DNA from 2 places in the Allobosea sp. GW821-FHT12C12 genome. Region 2 is predicted to be linked to the other one. Evidence: predicted binding sites of a transcription regulator. Region 2 holds the regulator's gene; the other holds the start of a gene.
The links. The regulator PhoB, encoded in region 2, activates phosphate uptake and scavenging genes when phosphate is short. The targets are predictions, from matches to a motif close to TGTCATNNANCTGTCAT.
Positions count from the first base shown of each region.

Region 1: the regulator PhoB is predicted to act here: its motif matches at 4,209-4,225, upstream of ugpB (sn-glycerol-3-phosphate ABC transporter substrate-binding protein UgpB).

Region 1 is NZ_JBXAQP010000013.1:5,840-15,285, forward strand. It holds gene AC1RRW_RS17410 (sn-glycerol-3-phosphate import ATP-binding protein UgpC) at 1-722, opposite strand, end outside; gene ugpE (sn-glycerol-3-phosphate ABC transporter permease UgpE) at 730-1,578, opposite strand; gene ugpA (sn-glycerol-3-phosphate ABC transporter permease UgpA) at 1,730-2,611, opposite strand; gene ugpB (sn-glycerol-3-phosphate ABC transporter substrate-binding protein UgpB) at 2,801-4,117, opposite strand; gene AC1RRW_RS17430 (fumarylacetoacetate hydrolase family protein) at 4,334-5,512, shown strand; gene AC1RRW_RS17435 (carbohydrate kinase family protein) at 5,739-6,692, shown strand; gene AC1RRW_RS17440 (proline racemase family protein) at 6,689-7,711, shown strand; gene AC1RRW_RS17445 (hypothetical protein) at 7,842-9,446, shown strand, end outside.
Region 2 is NZ_JBXAQP010000005.1:274,754-284,199, forward strand. It holds gene AC1RRW_RS09865 (NAD(P)H-dependent oxidoreductase) at 1-18, opposite strand, end outside; gene AC1RRW_RS09870 (LysR substrate-binding domain-containing protein) at 301-1,203, shown strand; gene AC1RRW_RS09875 (energy transducer TonB family protein) at 1,228-2,076, opposite strand; gene AC1RRW_RS09880 (c-type cytochrome) at 2,409-2,810, opposite strand; gene pstS (phosphate ABC transporter substrate-binding protein PstS) at 3,264-4,289, shown strand; gene pstC (phosphate ABC transporter permease subunit PstC) at 4,488-5,459, shown strand; gene pstA (phosphate ABC transporter permease PstA) at 5,471-6,361, shown strand; gene pstB (phosphate ABC transporter ATP-binding protein PstB) at 6,422-7,222, shown strand; gene phoU (phosphate signaling complex protein PhoU) at 7,282-8,001, shown strand; gene phoB (phosphate regulon transcriptional regulator PhoB) at 8,033-8,737, shown strand; gene AC1RRW_RS09915 (ABC transporter substrate-binding protein) at 8,991-9,446, shown strand, end outside.

The sequences.
Region 1 (9,446 bases), on a different contig from region 2:
TTCATCGGCGGCGAGCCGATGAAGGTCGCGACGAAGCGGCTCGCCGGCTTCCTGTAGACTTCCGACGGCAGGCCGATCTGCTCGACCTGGCCGCCATTCATCACCACGAGCTTGTCCGACAGCGTCATCGCCTCGACCTGGTCGTGGGTGACGTAGATCGAGGTGACGCCGAGCGCGCGCTGCAGCTTCTTGATCTCGACGCGCATCTGCACGCGCAGCTTCGCGTCGAGGTTGGAGAGCGGCTCGTCGAACAGGAAGACCTGCGGCTTGCGCACGATGGCGCGGCCCATGGCGACGCGCTGGCGCTGGCCGCCCGAAAGCTGGCGCGGACGGCGCTCCAGCAGCGGCTCGATGGCGAGGATGCGGGCGGCCTCCTTCACGCGCCGGTCGATCTCGTCCCTGGGCGTGCCCAGATTGCGCAGGCCATAGGCCATGTTGTCGTAGACGGAAAAATGCGGATAGAGCGCGTAGTTCTGGAAGACCATCGCGATGTCGCGATCGGCCGGCTCGATCTGGTTGACGACGCGGTTCCCGATCGAGACCTCGCCGGACGAGATCGTCTCCAGCCCCGCGACCATTCGCAAAAGCGTGGACTTGCCGCATCCGGACGGGCCGACGAGCACGCAGAAGCCGCCGTCCGGGATGTCGAAGGAGACGCCCTTCACGGCTTCGACGCCGCCGGCATAGACTTTTCTGACGTTGGTGAGGGTAACCTGGGCCATTGGTGGGCTACTTTTCGGTTTCGACCAGGCCCTTCACGAAGAGCCTTTGCATGGCGATGACGACGAAGACGGGCGGCAGCATCGCCAGCATGGCGGTGGCCATGGCGAGCTGCCATTCGGTGAGGGCGTCGGAGGTGACGATCATCTTCTTGATGCCGATGACGATGGTCTGCATCGTGTCCTTGGTCGTCACCAGCAGCGGCCAGAGATACTGGTTCCAGCCATAGATGAACTGGATCACGAACAGCGCCGCGATCGTCGTTGCCGAAAGCGGTATGACCGTGTCCCTGAAGAACTTGAAGGCGCCGGCGCCGTCGATCTTCGACGCCTCCAGCAGCTCGTCCGGGATCGTCATGAAGAACTGCCGGAACAGCAGCGTGCCGGTGGCCGACGCGATCAGCGGCACGGCGAGGCCCTGATAGGTGTCGAGCATGCGCAGGTCCGAGACGACCTTGAAGGTCGGGAAGATGCGCACTTCCACCGGGAGCATCAGCGTCAGGAAGATGATCCAGAACGCCGCCATCCGGAACGGGAAGCGGTAATAGACGATCGCATAGGCCGAAAGCACCGAGATGAAGATCTTCCCGATCGCGATCGCCAGCGCCATGACGAGCGAGTTCAGCATCATGCCGGCGACCGGCTCGCGCGTCGTGCCGGAGGTGCCGACGAAGAGGATGCGCTTGTAGTTCTCGATGAAATACGGGCCCGGCCAGAGCGGCAGCTGGCCGTTGATGATGGTCGGGTTGTCCCAGGTCGAGGCGACGAAGGTCAGCCAGACCGGGAAGGCGACGATCAGCACGCCGATCGTCAGGATGACATAGGCGATGGCGTCGCCCAGGCGGCGGTCCTCGACCATTACCCCTGCCTCCAGCACTTGCCGTCATGCTCGCCCTTGTGGCGAGCATCCACGTCCTGGGCGCAGCGCTCGACCGGCGAAGACGTGGATGGTCGGGACAAGCCCGGCCATGACGGGAAGGGCGAACGCCAGTCGGAAGACGAATGCCGCATCAATAGCTCACCTTGCGCTCGATGAAGCGGAACTGGATCGCGGTCATGCCGATCACCATGATCAGCAGGATCACCGACTGCGCCGCCGAGCCGCCGAGATTGGAGCCGCCCTTGCCGTCGGAATAGACCTTGTAGACCAGCGTCTCGGTCTGACCCGAGGGGCCGCCGCCGGTGACCGTGTCGATGATGCCGAAGGTGTCGAAGAAGACGTAGACGATGTTGACGACGAGCAGGAAGAAGGTCGTCGGCGAGAGCAGCGGGAAGACGATGGTCCAGAAGCGCCGCCAGGGCCGCGCCCCGTCGATCACCGCCGCCTCGATCACGCTCTTGGGGATCGACTGCAGGCCTGCGAGGAAGAACAGGAAATTGTAGCTGATCTGTTTCCAGGTCGCGGCCAGGATGACCAGCGTCATCGCGTCGTTGCCGTTGAGGCGGGGATTCCAGGCGATGCCGAGCCGTTGCAGGCCCCGCGCCAGCATGCCGAGCGAGGGGTCGAACATGAAGATCCAGAGCACGCCGGCGATGGCGGGCGCGACCGCATAGGGCCAGATCAGCAGGGTCTTGTAGATTTCCGCGCCCCTGATCCGCCGGTCGGCCATCACCGCGAAGAGCAGCGCGATCGAGAGCGAGAGCACGCAGACGAAGGTCGAGAAGATCGCGGTGTTCCAGAACGCCTTGAGATAGCCGGGGTCGGTGAACAGGAGCTGGTAGTTCTCGAACCAGACGAACTCGGTCGAGGTGCCGAAGGCGTCCTGCAGCAGAAAGCTCTGCCAGACCGCCTGGCTCGCCGGCCAGTAGAAGAACACGACCGTGATCGCCAGCTGCGGCGCGAGCAGCAGGAAGGGAATGGTCAGGCCCTTGAAGGAGGCGTTCTTCAGCATGCGAGCACTGCTTGTGTCTTTCGGGGCTTCGCCCTCGGGTCAGACCTTCGGTCGGCCCAAGGATAAACTCGGCGAAGAACCCGGAACCCACGACCGGGCGAGAGTTGTCGACGGGGCAGACCCGAAGGTTCCACCCCGTCGTGGATTCCGGTTCGGCCCTTGCGGACCGCCCCGGAACGACAGGGTGCGTCAGCGCGCGGCCGTCCGCTCGAACTGGCGCAGCATCGTGTTGCCGCGCTCGACGGCCGCGTCCAGCGCCGCCTTCGGCGTCTTCTGGCCGTTCAGCGCCGCCTCAAGCTCCTCCGACCAGATGTCGCGGATCTGGACGAGGCTGCCGAAGCGCAGGCCGCGCGAGTTGTCCGTCGGCTCCTTGTTGTTGAGCTCGAGCAGCGGCGTCTCGAGATAGGGCTTGTCCTTGTAGAAGCCCGAGGCCTTGACCTTCTCATAGGCCGCCTTGGTGATCGGCAGGTAGCCCGATTCGGTGTGCAGCTTCACCTGCCGGTCGACGTCGGAGAGGAAGGTGAAGAACTTGGCGACGCCCTTGTATTCGGCCGCCGACTTGCCGCCCATGACCCACAGCGAGGCGCCGCCGATGATCGAGTTCTGCGGCGCGCCGGCGGCCTCCGGATAATACGGCATCGGCGCGTTGGCCCAGTCGAACTTGGCGTTGGCGCGGACGTTGCCGAAGAAGGCCGAGGAGGTCAGCATGATCGGGCATTCGCCCGAGGTGAAGCGGCCCTCCCCGGTGTTGGTGCGGCCGGAGTAGCTGTAGACGCCCTCCTTCTGCAGCTCGGCCAGGTTGGTCCAGTGCTTCAGGAAGAGCGGGCTGTTGAAGTTCAGCACCGTGTCGAAGCCGTCGAGGCCGTTGGCCTTGGTGGCGATCGGGATGTTGTGCCAGGCGCCGAACTGCTCGATGTTCGCCCAGGTCGCCCAGGCGTTGGTGAAGCCGCATTTGTCGAAGCCGGCGCTTTTAAGCTTCTTGCCGGCCTCGAACACCTCGGGCCAGGTCTTGGGCGGGGCGTCGGCGTTCAGGCCCGCCTTCTTGAAGGCGTCCTTGTTGTACCACATCACCATGGACGAGGAGTTGAACGGCATCGAGAGCATGTCGCCCTTGGCCGTCGAATAATAGCCGGTGATCGCGGGCAGATAGGCCTTGGGATCGAACGCTTCGCCGGCTTCCTTCATCAGCTCGAAGACCGGCTTCACCGCGCCCTTGGCCGACATCATGGTGCCGGTGCCGACCTCGAAGACCTGCAGGATGTGGGGGGCGGCGTTGGCGCGGAAGGCGGCGATGCCGGCGTTCAGCGTGTCGGGATAGGAGCCCTTGTAGGTCGGGACGATCTTGTAGTCCTTCTGCGAGGCGTTGAACTCCTCGGCGAGGCGCACGACGACGTCGTTGTTGGCGCCGGTCAGCGCATGCCACCACTGGATCTCGGTCTGCGCCATGGCCGGCGCGGCGCCCGCAAGCGCGAAGGCGGCGACGGACATCAGGATACGGGATTTCACTGTCATCATTCTCTCCCTTCCGCCCATCGATAGGTTCGGGCGGCTGTTGTTCTTGGTGCGCAAGCTAGCATGAAGGCCGGGCGACATTTCAATGACAATTCGATGACGCGCTGGAAAGCCCCCCGATGCGCGACACGGCTTGCGCATTTTCGCGGAAACGGCTGTTCTCGCCGACCTTGCTATTTCAGTTTTCGTCATGCCCGATGGATCACGCCGATGACGCCGCTTTCGCTGACGCCAGAAACCACCCTCCCCCGTGACGCCGCCGGCGCCGCGCTGCTCGGCCGCGTCTGGCGTCCCGATCTCGCGGGCCCGGCGGTCGTGGCGCTGCGCGACGGCGAGGTGATCGACGTCACCTCGACCTTCGCGACCTCGCGCGATCTTTGCGAGAGCGCCGATCCGGCGGCCGCGCTGCGCGCCGCCGAGGGCGAGAAGCTGGGCTCTCTGGCCGAGATCCTGGCCAATACGCCTGTGGACAAGCGCGACGCCGGCAAAGCATGGCTGCTCTCGCCGCTCGACCTGCAGGCGGTGAAGGCCGCCGGCGTGACCTTCGCGGTCTCGATGCTGGAGCGCGTGATCGAGGAGAAGGCCCGCGGCAACCCGGCGGCGGCCGCCACGATCCGCAGCGAGATCGGCAAGCTGATCGGCGACGACCTCTCCAAGCTGAAGCCGGGCTCGCCCGCGGCGATGCATCTCAAGGACGTGCTGATCGGCCAGGGCGCCTGGAGCCAGTATCTCGAGGTCGGCATCGGGCCGGACGCCGAGATCTTCACCAAGGCGCCGCCCATGTCGTCCGTCGGCTCCGGCTTCGACGCCGGGCTGCACCCGGCCTCGACCTGGAACAACCCCGAGCCCGAGGTGGTGCTGATCGTCGCCTCGGACGGGCGGATCGTCGGGGCGAGCCTCGGCAACGACGTCAACCTGCGCGATGTCGAGGGCCGCTCGGCGCTGCTGCTCGGCAAGGCCAAGGACAACAACGCCTCGGCCGCGGTCGGGCCGTTCATCCGGCTGTTCGACGACGGCTTCACGCTCGACCATGTCCGCAACATCACCGTGACGCTGACGGTCGCGGGGGAGGACGGCTTTACGCTGGAGGGCTCGTCCTCGATCGCCAGGATCAGCCGCGATCCGGCCGATCTGGCCAGGCAGACGATCGGCCCGCATCACCAGTATCCCGACGGGGCCGCGCTCTATCTCGGCACCATGTTCGCGCCGATCAAGGACCGCGATACGCCCGGCGGCGGCTTCACGCATAAATACGGCGACGTCGTCACCATCGCCGCGCCGGAGCTCGGCGCGCTGGTCAACCGGATGCGGCGCACCGACGAATGCGAGCCCTGGACCTTCGGGACCTCGCATCTGATGCGCAACCTCGCCAAACGCGGCCTGCTGTGAGGCGCGCCCTCTCCAATCCCCTTCCCCCCGCGTCCCCCTGTCGGCTGTCGCCGACAGGGGCGGACATTTCTGAAAGTCGGCAACAGCCGACTTTCACGGGGGAAGGGCCAGGAATGGGGGGCCGGAAAGCCGCGGCGCCGTTCCTGTTCGCTGGACCAAGCGGAACCGCCCCCCACCCAACCCTCCCCGCCGCAAGCGGGGGAAGGGCCAGGCGAGTTCCGGGACGATGAGCCCCGTCGAAGGACAGGCCACGATCCTCGTCACCGGCGAGGCGATCGGCGATTTCATCCCGCGCGACGCGCGAGGCCGGCGCTACGAGGCGGTGCTCGGCGGCTCGGGCTTCAACGCGGCGCTGGCGCTGGCGCGGTTCGGCGCCGAGGTCGCCTACGCGGGCGCGCTCTCGACCGACGCGCTCGGCCGGCGCTTCCGGGCGGCGCTGACGCAGGAAGGCATCGGATCCGATCTCGTCGCCGACAGCGCGCTGCCGAGCGCCGTCGCGATCGTCTCGCCGCTGGGAGAGGACGGCGTGCCGGAGTTCGGGCTGCATCTGGAGGCCACCGCCCATGCCGAGCCGGAGGGGACGCCGCGCGTCCTGCCGGCGGGCGCGATCCATCTCCATGCCGCCTCGTTCGGTGCGACCGCCGGCCCTTCGGGCGAGGCGACGCTCCTGCTGATGCGCGACGCGAAGGCCAGGGGCGCCAGCATCAGCTACGACGTCAACATCCGGGACTCGGCGCTGCCGCCGCGCGGCGAGGCGACGCGGCTGATCGAGGCGCGCATCGCGCTCGGCGACATCGTCAAGGCGAGCCTCGACGACATCGCCTGGCTCTATCCGGGCGAGGAACCCGAGACCGCCGTGCGACGCTGGCGGCGGCTCGGCGCGGGCCATGTGCTGGTGACGCGCGGCCCGCATGGCGCGACCGCCTTCGGCCCGGGACACGCCACCCATGCGGCGCCGCCGGCGGTCGAGGTCAGCGATACGGTCGGCGCCGGCGACACCCTGATCGGCGGGTTTCTCGCCATGCTGGCGGCGCGCGGCCGGCTCGGACGGGGTCTGGGCGCGACGACGCCCGAGGACATCGACGCGGCCCTCGCCTTCGCCTGCGAGGTCGCCGCCGACAGTTGCACCCGGCCGGGCTGCGACCCGCCGCGCCGCATCGCGAAGGATGAGCAGCAATGACCGAACTTACCTGCCTCGACTACCATACCTGCGGCGAGCCGGTCCGCATCGTCACGGCCGGGTATCCGGCCCTCGACGCGCCGGGCATCCTCGGCAAGCGCCGGCAGGCGCGCGAGAGCCATGATCACCTGCGCCGCGCGATGATGCTGGAGCCGCGCGGCCATGCCGGCATGTATGGCGTCATCCCGGTCGCGGCGAGCCAGCCCGAGGCCGCCTTCGGCGTGCTGTTCACCCATAACGAGGGCTATTCGACCATGTGCGGCCACGCGACCATCGCGCTCGGTCGCTATGCAATCGAGCACGGGCTGGTGCCGGCGGTGGAGCCGGTGACGCGGTTCGCGATCGAGGCGCCGTGCGGGCTGGTGCGGCTCTCCTGCGAGGTCAAGGGCGGCAAGGTCGGGAGCGTGACCTTCGAGAGCGTGCCGGCCTTCGTCCATGCGCGCGACCTCGTCGTCGATGTGCCGGGCCTCGGGCCGGTCACGACCGACATCGCCTATGGCGGCGCGTTCTACTGCATCCTGCCGGCGTCGCGCTTCGGGCTCGACCTGTTCGAGACGCCGGTCGAGGAGATCGTCGACGCGGCGGGGCGGCTGACGGATCAGGTGCGCGCGACGACGGCGATCGCGCATCCGACCGAGCCCGATCTCGGCTTTCTCTACGGCACGATCGTGACCGACGAGGCCGGATCGAGCGAGACGAGCTTCAACCTCTGCGTCTTCGCCGAGCGCCAGATCGACCGCTCGCCGACAGGGTCCGGCGTGACGGCCCGGATGGCGCTGGACCACGCCAGGGGGCTGGTCGAAGCGGGCCGGGAACGGCTCTTCCGCAGCATCACCGGCGGGAGGTTCTCCGGCCGCGTCGTCGGGCCGGCCGAGTTTCCAGCCGAGGGCGCGGTCACGGTCGCGGTCGGCGGGACGAGCCATTTTTCCGGGACGAGCAGCTTCACGATCGAGCCGGACGACCCGCTCGGGCACGGTTTCGCGCTGCCGGCGCGCTTCGGCGACATCGCGGATCGTTAACCGCGCCCGGCAACCCTAATCCGAGAATCGGCTCGACCCGCGCCTGAAACTTCCGGCTTTCGTCGATCGCGGAAGGGGCGGGGTAAGCATTTCCCTGCATCATCCTGAGCGATCCAGCGCGGAGGAGCCGATGTCGGTCGGAAACTGGGAGCGCCCTGTGGCAGGTGCGAGCAGCGTCCCTGCGCGGCTGTCGCGGCTCGTCGCCAGCCCAAGCCTCTGGCTGTCGGCGTTCCTCGTCGCGGTCGTCGCGGCGCTGAGCCTGAAGCTGCGCCTGCCGCTCGGCTCCAACTACTGGGACACCGCGGTCTATCTCGACGCGATCCAGCGCATCCGCATGGGGCAGGCGCCGAGCCTGGACTTCTTCGCGCCGGTCGGCCCGCTCGGCTACTACCTCGCCGCGGGATTCCACGCGCTGTTTCCGCAGGCGCAGCCGATGCTGCTGGTCAACTGGGCGCTGCTGCCGGTGCTGTTGCCGGCGATGGCCCTGCTCGTCGCCCATGTCGGGGCGCGCTCGCGCGGGCAGGCGCTGGCGCTGCTTCTGCCCTTCCTGCTCTTCGCCTCGCTGCCGATCAACCTGCACAGCCTCTATCCGCAGCCGGGCTTCGACGGGTTCGGCCATTACAACCGCCATGTCGCGCTGCTGCTCTATGCGCTGGTCGCGACGCTTCTGTTCGCGCGCCATCGCGTCTTGCTGGCCGGGCTCGTGGCGGCGCTGATGCTCGCCCTGTTCCTGGTCAAGATCACCGGCGCGGTGGCGGGCGCGATGCTCGTCGGCCATGCCGTCGTCGCGGGGCGGCTGAAGCTGCGCGAGGCCGCGGTCGCGGCGCTGTCGGTCGTGGCGGCGCTGGCCGCGCTCGACCTCGCGACCGGGCTGACGCGGGCCTATCTTGCCGACATCCTAACGCTGCTCTCGCTCAACACCGGCGCGCTGCTGCCGCGCTTCCTCACCGTCGCCTCGGTCAAGTTCAACGTCATCGGCCCGTCGCTGCTGCTGTGCGGGGCGCTGGCGCTGGCGGCCTGGCGGGAACGGCCGGCGGTGTCGCTGGCGGGCCTGCGGACTCTGGCCGATTCACCGCTCGGCTGGCTCGCGGCCGGATTGCTGGCGCTGACCTTCTTCGAGACGCAGAACACCGGCTCGCTCGAATTCGTCGGGCTCTGGCCGGTGCTGCTGACGATCATCCTCGCCTGGCGGGACAGCCGCGATCGCATGCGGCCGGCCGTTCTGGTGCTGGCGCTGGCGGTGTCGCTGCCGAGCGCGCTGATCTTCGTCGAGCGCAGCGTGCGCGCGGCGCTCGGCGCGCCGAGCCATGCCGCGCTCCCCGTACCCGATCTCGGGCCGCTGGGCCAGGTCGGCGTCAAGCGCGACATCGCCGAGCGGGCGAGCGCGATGCTGGGCCATTACGCCGCGCATCAGGTCGCCTATCGCGACCTCGTCGCGCGCGGGCAGTCGCCCTCCTACATCCTCTATTCCGAGATCGACTATCAGGCCACCTGGCTGCTCGAGCTGCAGCAGGGGGTCGCGGCGATCAAGACCTGGGAGGCGGCAAGCGGCCGCCGGCTCAACGGCCTCTTCACGCTCGATTTCGTCGATGCGATGAACCCGCTGCTCGACCGGATGCCGCCGCGCCATGTCCCGATCGGCATCGACCCCGGCCGCAGCAATCCGGCGCTCTCGGCGCAGATGCTCACAGCGCTGGCGCAGACCGACGCGATCCTGCAGCCGAAATGTCCGCCG
Region 2 (9,446 bases):
CATGCGATGCAGATTCATGTCGTCTTGCCTTCCGTCTCGGCCGCTCAGGCCAGCCTCGTCCAGTGAGGAAACGGTCGGGAAGAGCGATCTCCGCGCCGCATGCGTTACGGCCCGTCACGCGCCGGCGGGCGAGAGCGCATCTCCCCGCCGGTCTCCGCCTCCCGCTCGTGCCGGTGACGTCTCCTCCCGAGCGAACAGCTTCTTTCGGTGAGCTGCATTCCTCATTGATCAGTGCTAACATGACGAAATAGATGCGCGAAAGCGAATAAGGATGCCGCTATCGATGAGAAGGATTTGTCAATGATCGGCGGGCTTCCGCCCTTGCAATGGCTGCTGACCTTTCGCGCGGTCATGGAGGCCGGCAGCTTTGCCGGGGCGGCCAAACTGCTCAACCTGACGCCGTCGGCGATCAGCCACCAGATGCGCGCGCTGGAGGGCATGCTGCAGCGTCCCCTCTTCCTGCGCGTCAAGCGCAGCGTCGTCCCGACCGAGGAGGCGCTGACCTACAGCGCATCGATCGGCGAGAGTTTCGCCCGCCTCGTCACCGCCACGAGCCGCGTCGCCTCGGGCGTCGGCGTGCGCCGGCTGCCGATCCACGCCTCGCCGAGCTTCGCGACGCTCTGGCTGGTGCCGCGTCTGGGGCAGTTCCTGCGCGAGCACCCGTCGATCGACATCGCGCTCTACGCCAGCCATGAGCCGGCGCGGCTCGGTCAGGACGGCATCCTCGTCGACATCCAGTATGCCCGGCCGGTGCCGGAATCCTGCGAGGCGGCGCCGCTGGTAGAGGAACTGATCGTGCCGCTGGCGAGCCCGGCCTTCGTCGCCGAGCATCGCTTGAGCGAGCCGTCCGACATCGCCCGTGTGCCGTTGATCCATTCGCTGCGCTGCGTCGTGCCCTGGGACCAGTGGTCGGCCAAGCACGCGCCGCTGGTGCCGCTGAATCCGCGCGGGCTGCAGTTCGACCGCGCCCATCTCGCGCTGGCGGTCGCGGCGGACGGGCTCGGCCTCGCGCTCGAATCGACGCTGCAGGCCGGCGGCCATCTGCGCCGCGGCGCGCTGACGATGCCGTTCGGGCCGCTCGGGATCACGATCATCGCGCACCGCCTGCTCTACCGCCGCGAGGACCGCGCCAATCCGGAGATCATCGCCTTCGTCGACTGGATCACCGGGCTGATGGCGCAGGAGGCGAGCAAGGCCGGCTGACCGCCGGCCGGCGCGGCCTCGCCCTCAGCGCGAGAACCGGACCGGGACCGCGAGGCTGATCGTGCCGCCGCCGAGCCCGCTCGGCGGGGCCGGCACCGGGCTGGCGCGCCGGATCATGGCGACGGCCTCCTGGTCGAGCGCGGTGTCGCCCGACGAGCCGGCAAGCCGCGCCGAGAGCACGTTGCCGCCCCGGTCGATCGCGAAGGCGACCTGGACGGTGCCGGGGTTCGCCCCGCCGGGGAAACGCTTGTAGCGGTTGAGATGCGCGATCAGCGTGCCGCGCCAGCTCGCGGTCGAGACGCTCGGCTCCGCTGCCGCTCCGTTCGCGGCCGGGCTCGGCGCGGCGGCGCGCGCCGGCGCGGGCGGCGGGGCCGCGGCCTCCTTCTGGCGCGGCTTCTCGACCGGCTTTCGCTCGACCACGCGCGGCTTCGGCGGCGGCTTGCGCTCGACCGGCTTCTCGACCTGCTTCGGTCTTTCGGGCGGCGGCGCGAGCACGGCCAGCGCGTTGGGGATAGCCGGCAGCTCCGGAATCTTGATCTCGGGCTCCGGCATCCGGACCGGCGTCGGCTCGGGCTCCGGCGCCGGCTCGACCGGCTTCTCGACCACGGGCTCGGGCGGCGGCTCTTTGGGCAATTCGGGCGCGACTGGCTCGGGCGCGGGCGGCAGCGTCTCGGCGGGTGCTTCCGGTGCGACCGAGACGGCGGCGAGCTCGATCATGATCGCGGGCTCGGGCGCGCCGGCGGCGGCCTCGGCATGGGCCGGCTGCCAGTTCAGGGCGATCCAGACTGCGCCGCCATGGGCCGCGGCGACCACAAGCGCCGCCGTGCTCCAGCGCAGCAGGCCGGGCCAGCGCCGGTTCGGCGAAGGCGCCATCACGGCGCGGGCCCGCGGTCGGCCGCGCCCGGGCGGCTAGGGGCTGGCGCGTTCGTCGCGACGACATCCGCTGTCAGGGCATACGGCAAGGCGACATCCCGCTTTCGATGCCCCGCGCGACGCGACGGGGCCCTCACATTGCGGTGAAGGCCGGCCCGGCAGGATGAAAATCCGGCCGATCGCGACGCCCGGCAGCGGCGCCATGGACATAGCCCAGAGCAAATAGCCGCGCAATCACAGTATTTTAGACGGATTCTAAGATTGGCGGCGGCCCCGGTCGGGTCGCCGCTCGCGCGTCGTGCCGGAACGGCCGGCGGCGGCGCGCCTCGGCCTCACTGCTTCTTGCCGTCCTTGTCGAACTGCTTGAGCCAGGCGGTCAGATCCCTGATCTCCTGCTCGTTCCTGATGCCGGCGAAGATCATCTTGGTTCCGGGGATAATGGCCTTGGGATCCTTGATGTAGTCGGCGAAGACGGCCTCGTCCCAGGTGATGGCGGCGGTCTTGTTGGCGGTCGAGTAGCTGTAGCCCCCGACTGTGCCGGAGACGCGGCCGAACAGCCCGTTGAGCTGCGGGCCGACCGTGTTCCTGGCCGATTCGCCGAGCTGGTGGCAGGCGCGGCACTTGTTCCAGGAGCGCTCGCCCGCGGCGATGTCCTGGGCTTGCGTCGGGTCGGCGGCCAGGGCTGCCAGCAGGAGGGCTGCCAGCAGCAGGGCGGCGGCGGTCGGGCGTATCATGCGGCGTCTTTCGGCTAGGTCCAGATCGAGCAGGGCCCGCCCGGCGTCGCGACCGGCCGGGCGAGGTTATGCGAATCGTCGCGGAGAAGAGGGCGGAGACCGCAGGATACCGATATAGACATGCGGATGTGGCTATGTCAGGGACCGGCAACCCGTCAACTCGTCAAGCCGGCGCCTTCGCGAGGCTTTGTGACGATCCTGTCGCGTCCATGCCGTCCGGCTGAGAGCGCATGAGGGGGCCCGGCTGGCCGAATGTGACATATCGGTCGGTGAGCCGTCCTCGCACGCTTGCGCGACCGCCTGATCAAGACGTTGGTTTCACTGGCTTATCCCATGATCCTGCAAGCGACGGCCTTGTCATGCGCTCGAATTCGCCGAATATGTCATGTCGCTGTCACACAGAGGGTATTTGGAGGACGCGCTGAAGCACCTGCGACCCAGAGAGGACACCTCATGCGCAAACTTCTCATTCTCGCGGCCGCGTCCATCGGTCTTTCGGGCGTGGCCCAGGCCGCCGACATCACCGGCGCCGGCGCGACCTTCCCCTTCCCGATCTACTCGAAATGGGCCGAGGCCTACAAGAAGGAGACCAATGTCGGTCTCAACTACCAGTCGATCGGCTCGGGCGGCGGCATCCGCCAGATCAAGGCCAAGACCGTCGCCTTCGGGGCGACGGATGCCCCGCTCAAGGGCGAGGACCTGACCAAGGACGGCCTGATCCAGTTCCCGACCGTGATGGGCGGCGTCGTGCCCGCGATCAACGTCGCTGGCGTCGAGGCCGGCAAGCTCAAGCTCACCGGCCCGGTCATCGCCGAGATCTATCTCGGCACGGTCAAGAAGTGGAACGATCCCAAGATCGCCGCGCTCAACGCCGGCGTGACCCTGCCCGACGCCAACATCAACCCGGTCTATCGCTCGGACGGATCGGGCACGACCTTTGTCTTCACCGACTATCTCTCGAAGGTCTCGGCCGACTGGAAGTCCAAGGTCGGCGCCAACACCTCGGTCCAGTGGGCGGTCGGCATCGGCGGCAAGGGCAATGAGGGCGTCTCGGCCTCGGTCAAGCAGGTCGCCAACTCGATCGGCTATGTCGAATACGCCTATGCCAAGCAGAACAAGCTCAACTTCGCCCTGATCCAGAACGCCGACGGCAACTACCCGGCCCCGGACGACAAGTCCTTCCAGGCCGCCGCCGCCAACGCCAACTGGAACGAGGCGCCCGGCTTCGGCATCTCGCTGAACAACCAGAAGGGGGCGCAGGCTTGGCCGATCACGGCCGCGACCTTCCTGCTGATCCACGCCAAGCCGGAGAAGCCGGAAGAGGTGCAGGCCGCGCTGAAGTTCGTCGACTGGGCCTTCAGGAACGGCGACAAGCTGGCGCTCGAGCTCGACTACGTGCCGCTTCCGGCGGGCGTCAAGGATCAGGTCCGCAACGCCTGGAAGGGCGTCACCGACCCGGCCGGCAAGCCGATCTTCTGATCGGAGGTTCGTGGGGCGCGGTTTCGCCTCCCGCCGTCATGGTCGGCCTTGTGCCGACCATCCACGTCTTCGCTGGTCGATCGTCGTGGTCAAGGCGTCATGCTCGGGACAAGCCCGAGCATGACGTGATTGGCTCGGCGCAGAACATCACCCCAACCCTCACCCTCAAGGGGAGAGGAGCCTGCCGGAGCTCCGCGGATGACCGCCGTGACCGACCAGATGACCATCCCCGGCGCGGCGCCCCGTCGGCGGACGCCCAAGGGCGGCTTCGACCTGGTCTTCCGCAACGCCAGCTTCCTTTCGGCCCTGTTCGTGCTCGTCCTGCTCGCCGGCATCATGCTGTCGATGGTGGTCGGCGGCTGGCCGGCCTTCCGCGAGATGGGCGTCGGCTTCCTGACCTCGAGCGTCTGGGACACCCAGAACGACCAGTACGGCGCGTGGCCCGCCATCGTCGGCACGCTCTCGACCGCGCTGATCGCGCTGCTGATCGGCATGCCGCTCTCGCTCGGCATCGCGGTCTACCTGACGCAGCTCGCGCCGGCCTGGCTGAAGCAGCCTGTCTCGACCGCGATCGAGCTTCTGGCGGCCGTGCCCTCGATCATCTACGGCATGTGGGGCCTGTTCGTCTTCGTGCCGCTCTTTGCGGCCTATGTGCAGATTCCGCTTTCCACCATCGTCGAGGGCATGCCGATCGTCGGCACGGTGCTCTACTCGCGCTCGCCCTCGGGGCTCGGCATCCTGACGGCCGGCATCATCCTCGCCTTCATGATCATCCCCTTCATCGCCTCGATCACGCGCGACATGCTCGACCAGATCCCCTCCGTGCTGCGCGAGAGCGCCTATGGCATCGGGGCGACGACCTGGGAGGTGGTGCGCCACGTGCTGGTGCCGCAGGCCGGCGTCTCGATCATCGGCGCGATCATGCTGGGGCTCGGCCGCGCGCTCGGCGAGACCATGGCGGTGACCTTCGTCGTCGGCAACGCCAACCGGCTGTCGGCCTCGGTCATGGACCCGGGCTCGACCATCGCCTCGCGCATCGCCAACGAGTTCAACGAGGCTCTGGGGCTGCAGCTCAACGCGTTGATCGCGCTGGGCTGCATCCTGTTCTTCGTCACCTTCGTCGTCCTCGTCGTCGCGCGCATGCTGGTGTCGCGCGTCAAGGCCTACTGAGCGAGCCCGCCATGAGCACGACGACGCCCCCCACCGTCCGCACGCTCCCTCACGCGGAGTGGGGCCGCGTGCGCCAGTCGCGCCGCACCGCCGACAAGGCGATGCGGGTGACCGCGACCGCCTTCACGGTGATCGCGGTCTTCGTGCTGTTCTGGATACTCGGCATGCTGGTCGTGAAAGGGATCGGCGGGCTCTCCACTGCCACCTTCACCCAGATCACGCCGGGCCCAGGCTCGGAGGGCGGCGGCCTCGCCAACGCAATCGTCGGCTCGATCGTGCTGACCTTCCTCGGAATCGTCGTGGCGACGCCGATCGGCGTGCTCGCCGGCACCTGGCTCGCCGAATACGGCAAGGGCTCGAAGCTCGCCGACCTGATCCGCTTCATCAACGACATCCTGCTCTCGGCCCCGTCGATCCTGATCGGCCTGTTCGTCTACGTCATCATGGTCGAGCCGCTCGGCGGCTATTCCGGCTGGGCCGGCGGCGTCGCGCTCGGCATCATCGCGATCCCGGTGATCGTGCGCACCACCGAGGACATGCTGCGCCTGGTGCCGGGCCCGCTGCGCGAGGCCGGCTCCGCGCTCGGCGCGCCGCCCTCGGTCGTCATTACTTCCATCACCTGGCGGGCGGCCAAGTCCGGCATGGTCACCGGCATCCTGCTGGCGCTGGCCCGCATCGCCGGCGAGACCGCGCCGCTGATCTTCACCGCGCTGAACAACAATTTCTGGTTCTCGCCGACGCTCAGGGGCGGCGTCTCCAACCTGCCGGTGACGATCTACCAGTTCGCCTCCGCCCCTTACGAGAACTGGCAGCAACTCGCCTGGGCCGGTTCGCTGATCATCACCATGTCGATCCTGATCCTGTCGCTGATCGCCCGCCGCATCGTGCGCGGCGGCAAGTGACGGACAAGCGACCGTCCGCAGGCCATAACCGTCGCGTCCGTTTCCCGAAGGAACCCGTCGATGCTTTCGACCCTGGAACTCAGCCCTCGCTCGCTCGATGCGGACGCCCCCGTCCGGATCGCGGTCAAGAACCTCGACTTCTATTATGGCGAGCACCGCGCGCTCAAGGCGGTGGATCTCGACTTCCGCGACCGCCACGTCACGGCGCTGATTGGCCCGTCGGGCTGCGGCAAGTCGACCCTGCTGCGCATCTTCAACCGGATCTATTCGCTCTATCCCGAGCAGCGCGCCACCGGCGAGGTAATGCTCGACGGCCGCAACGTCATCTCCGACGACATCGACGTCAACGAACTGCGCTCGCGCATCGGCATGGTCTTCCAGAAGCCGACGCCGTTCCCGATGTCGATCTACGACAACGTCGCCTTCGGCATCCGCCTCTACGAGAAGCCGCCGAAATCCGAGCTCGACGACCGCGTCGAGGGCGCGCTGCGCCGCGCCGCGCTGTGGGACGAGGTCGGGGACAAGCTGAAATCCTCCGGCATGGGCCTGTCGGGCGGTCAGCAGCAGCGGCTGTGCATCGCGCGCACCATCGCGCAGAAGCCCGAGGTCATCCTGTTCGACGAGCCGACCTCGGCGCTGGACCCGATCTCGACCGGCAAGATCGAAGACCTGCTGGAACAGCTCAAGACCGACTTCACCATCGTCATCGTGACGCACAACATGCAGCAGGCGGCGCGCATCTCGCAGTACACCGCCTTCATGTATCTCGGCGAGGTGATCGAGTTCGCCCCGACCAACACGATCTTCATGAACCCGCACAAGAAGCAGACGCAGGACTACGTCACCGGCCGCTTCGGCTGAAATTCCCAGCCCTGCTCAAACGCCGTGACGCCGCATCCGCTCCAAAGGACACCGCCGCGATGACCGACCACATCGTCCGCTCCTACGACGCCGAACTTGAGGCGCTGCGCCGCAGCCTCGCCGAGATGGGCGGCATGTCCGAGCGCATGCTCGGCGACTCGACCGTGGCCCTGGTGCGCCGCGACACCGCGCTCGCCCAGAAGGTGATCTCGGCCGACCAGCGCCTCGACAATCTGCAGCGCGACGTCGAGGAGCGCGCCGTGCTGACGATCGCGCGCCGGCAGCCGCTCGCCAACGACCTGCGCGAGCTGATCTCGGCGATCCGCATCGCGTCCGACATCGAGCGCGTCGGCGACCTCGCCAAGAACATCGCCAAGCGCGCGGTCGCGATCTCGGGCCAGTTCCAGCCGCCGCACCGCGCCGTGGTCGGGCTCGAACATATGAGCCGGCTCGTCCAGGCCCAGCTCAAGGACGTGCTCGACGCCTACGCGTCCGGCAACGAGAACAAGGCGATGGAGGTCTGGCGCCGCGACGGCGAGATCGACGCGCTATACACCTCGCTCTTCCGCGAATTGCTGACTTACATGATGGAAGATCCGCGCAACATCACCTTCTGCACGCATCTGCTGTTCTGCGCCAAGAACGTCGAGCGCATCGGCGACCACACCACCAACATCGCCGAGACGATCCACTACCTCGTCACCGGCGGCACGCTCGACATCAACCGGCCCAAGCTCGACACGACCGACATCAGCGTCGAGGCGGTGGCGCGCTCCTGAACGCGCCGGCTTCGCAGGGAACGAACGAGACATGCCCGCACGCATCCTGATCGTCGAGGACGAGGAGCCGCTGACGCTGCTCCTGCGCTACAACCTCGAGGCCGAGGGCTTCGAGGTCGACAGCGTCGCGCGCGGCGACGACGCCGAGCTCCATCTGCGCGACAACACGCCCGATCTCGTCCTGCTCGACTGGATGCTGCCCGGCCTGTCTGGCATCGAGCTCTGCCGCCGCCTGCGCGCCCGGCGCGACACCGAGCGCGTGCCGATCATCATGCTGACCGCGCGCGGCGAGGAGACCGAGCGGGTGAGGGGGCTCGCCACAGGGGCCGACGACTACGTCGTCAAGCCGTTCTCGCTGCCGGAGCTGATCGCCCGCATCCAGGCGCTGCTGCGCCGCGCCAAGCCCGGCCATGTCGCGGGCCTGCTCGCGGCCGGCGACCTCGAGCTCGACCGCACGACGCGGCGCGTGCGCCGCTCCGGGGCGGAGCTGCATCTCGGTCCCACCGAATTCCGCCTGCTCGAATTCCTGATGCAGGCGCCGGGCCGGGTCTATTCGCGCGCGCAGCTTCTCGACGCCGTCTGGGGCCGCGACGTCTATATCGACGAGCGCACCGTCGACGTCCATGTCGGGCGCCTGCGCAAGGCGATCACGCCCGACAACGCCAGGGACCCGCTGCGCACCGTGCGCGGCGCGGGCTATTCCTTCGACGAGAATTTCGCCAGCGCGTCGCGGTAGCCTCCGGCCGCCGTCGCGAGCTCGCCCAGCCGCGCTCCCGCGAGCCGAGGCAGCCACATCCGCGACGCCGGATTGGGCGAGTTCGCCGCAATTGCCTGTTTCTTCGGCAACGGCGATCACCTGCCGTCAACTCCCGTCCGGCGCAGACGCCGCTCGGCGGCCGTGCCGCCGCGTCCGGCGTGGTCGGATCCGCTGGCATACGGGTTGCTAAGCCCGATACGCCCGCGCCGGGTCAACCCAGGGGAGAACGACCGTGCCATCATCGACCATTCTGCGCTCAGCCATCCTGGCGCTCGGCCTCTCGACCGCGTTGGCGACAGGCGCCGCCGCCCAGGAAAAGGTGCTGCGCATCGGCATGACGGCCGCCGACATCCCGCGCACCCACGGCCAGCCCGACCAGGGCTTCGAGGGCAACCGCTTCACCGGAATCCCGATGTATGACGCGCTCACCCACTGGGACCTGTCCTCGGCCGAAAAGGCGAGCGTCGTCATTCCCGGCCTCGCCACCGAATGGGCGGTCGACGCGACCGACAAGACGAAATGGACCTTCAAACTGCGTCCGGGCGTGAAATTCCAGGACGGTTCGGCCTTCGATGCGGCGGCCGTGGTCTGGAACGTCGACAAGGTGCTGAACAAGGAGGCGGCGCAGTTCGCCCCCGACCAGATCGGCGTCACCGTCTCGCGCATGCCGACGCTGAAATCGGCCAGG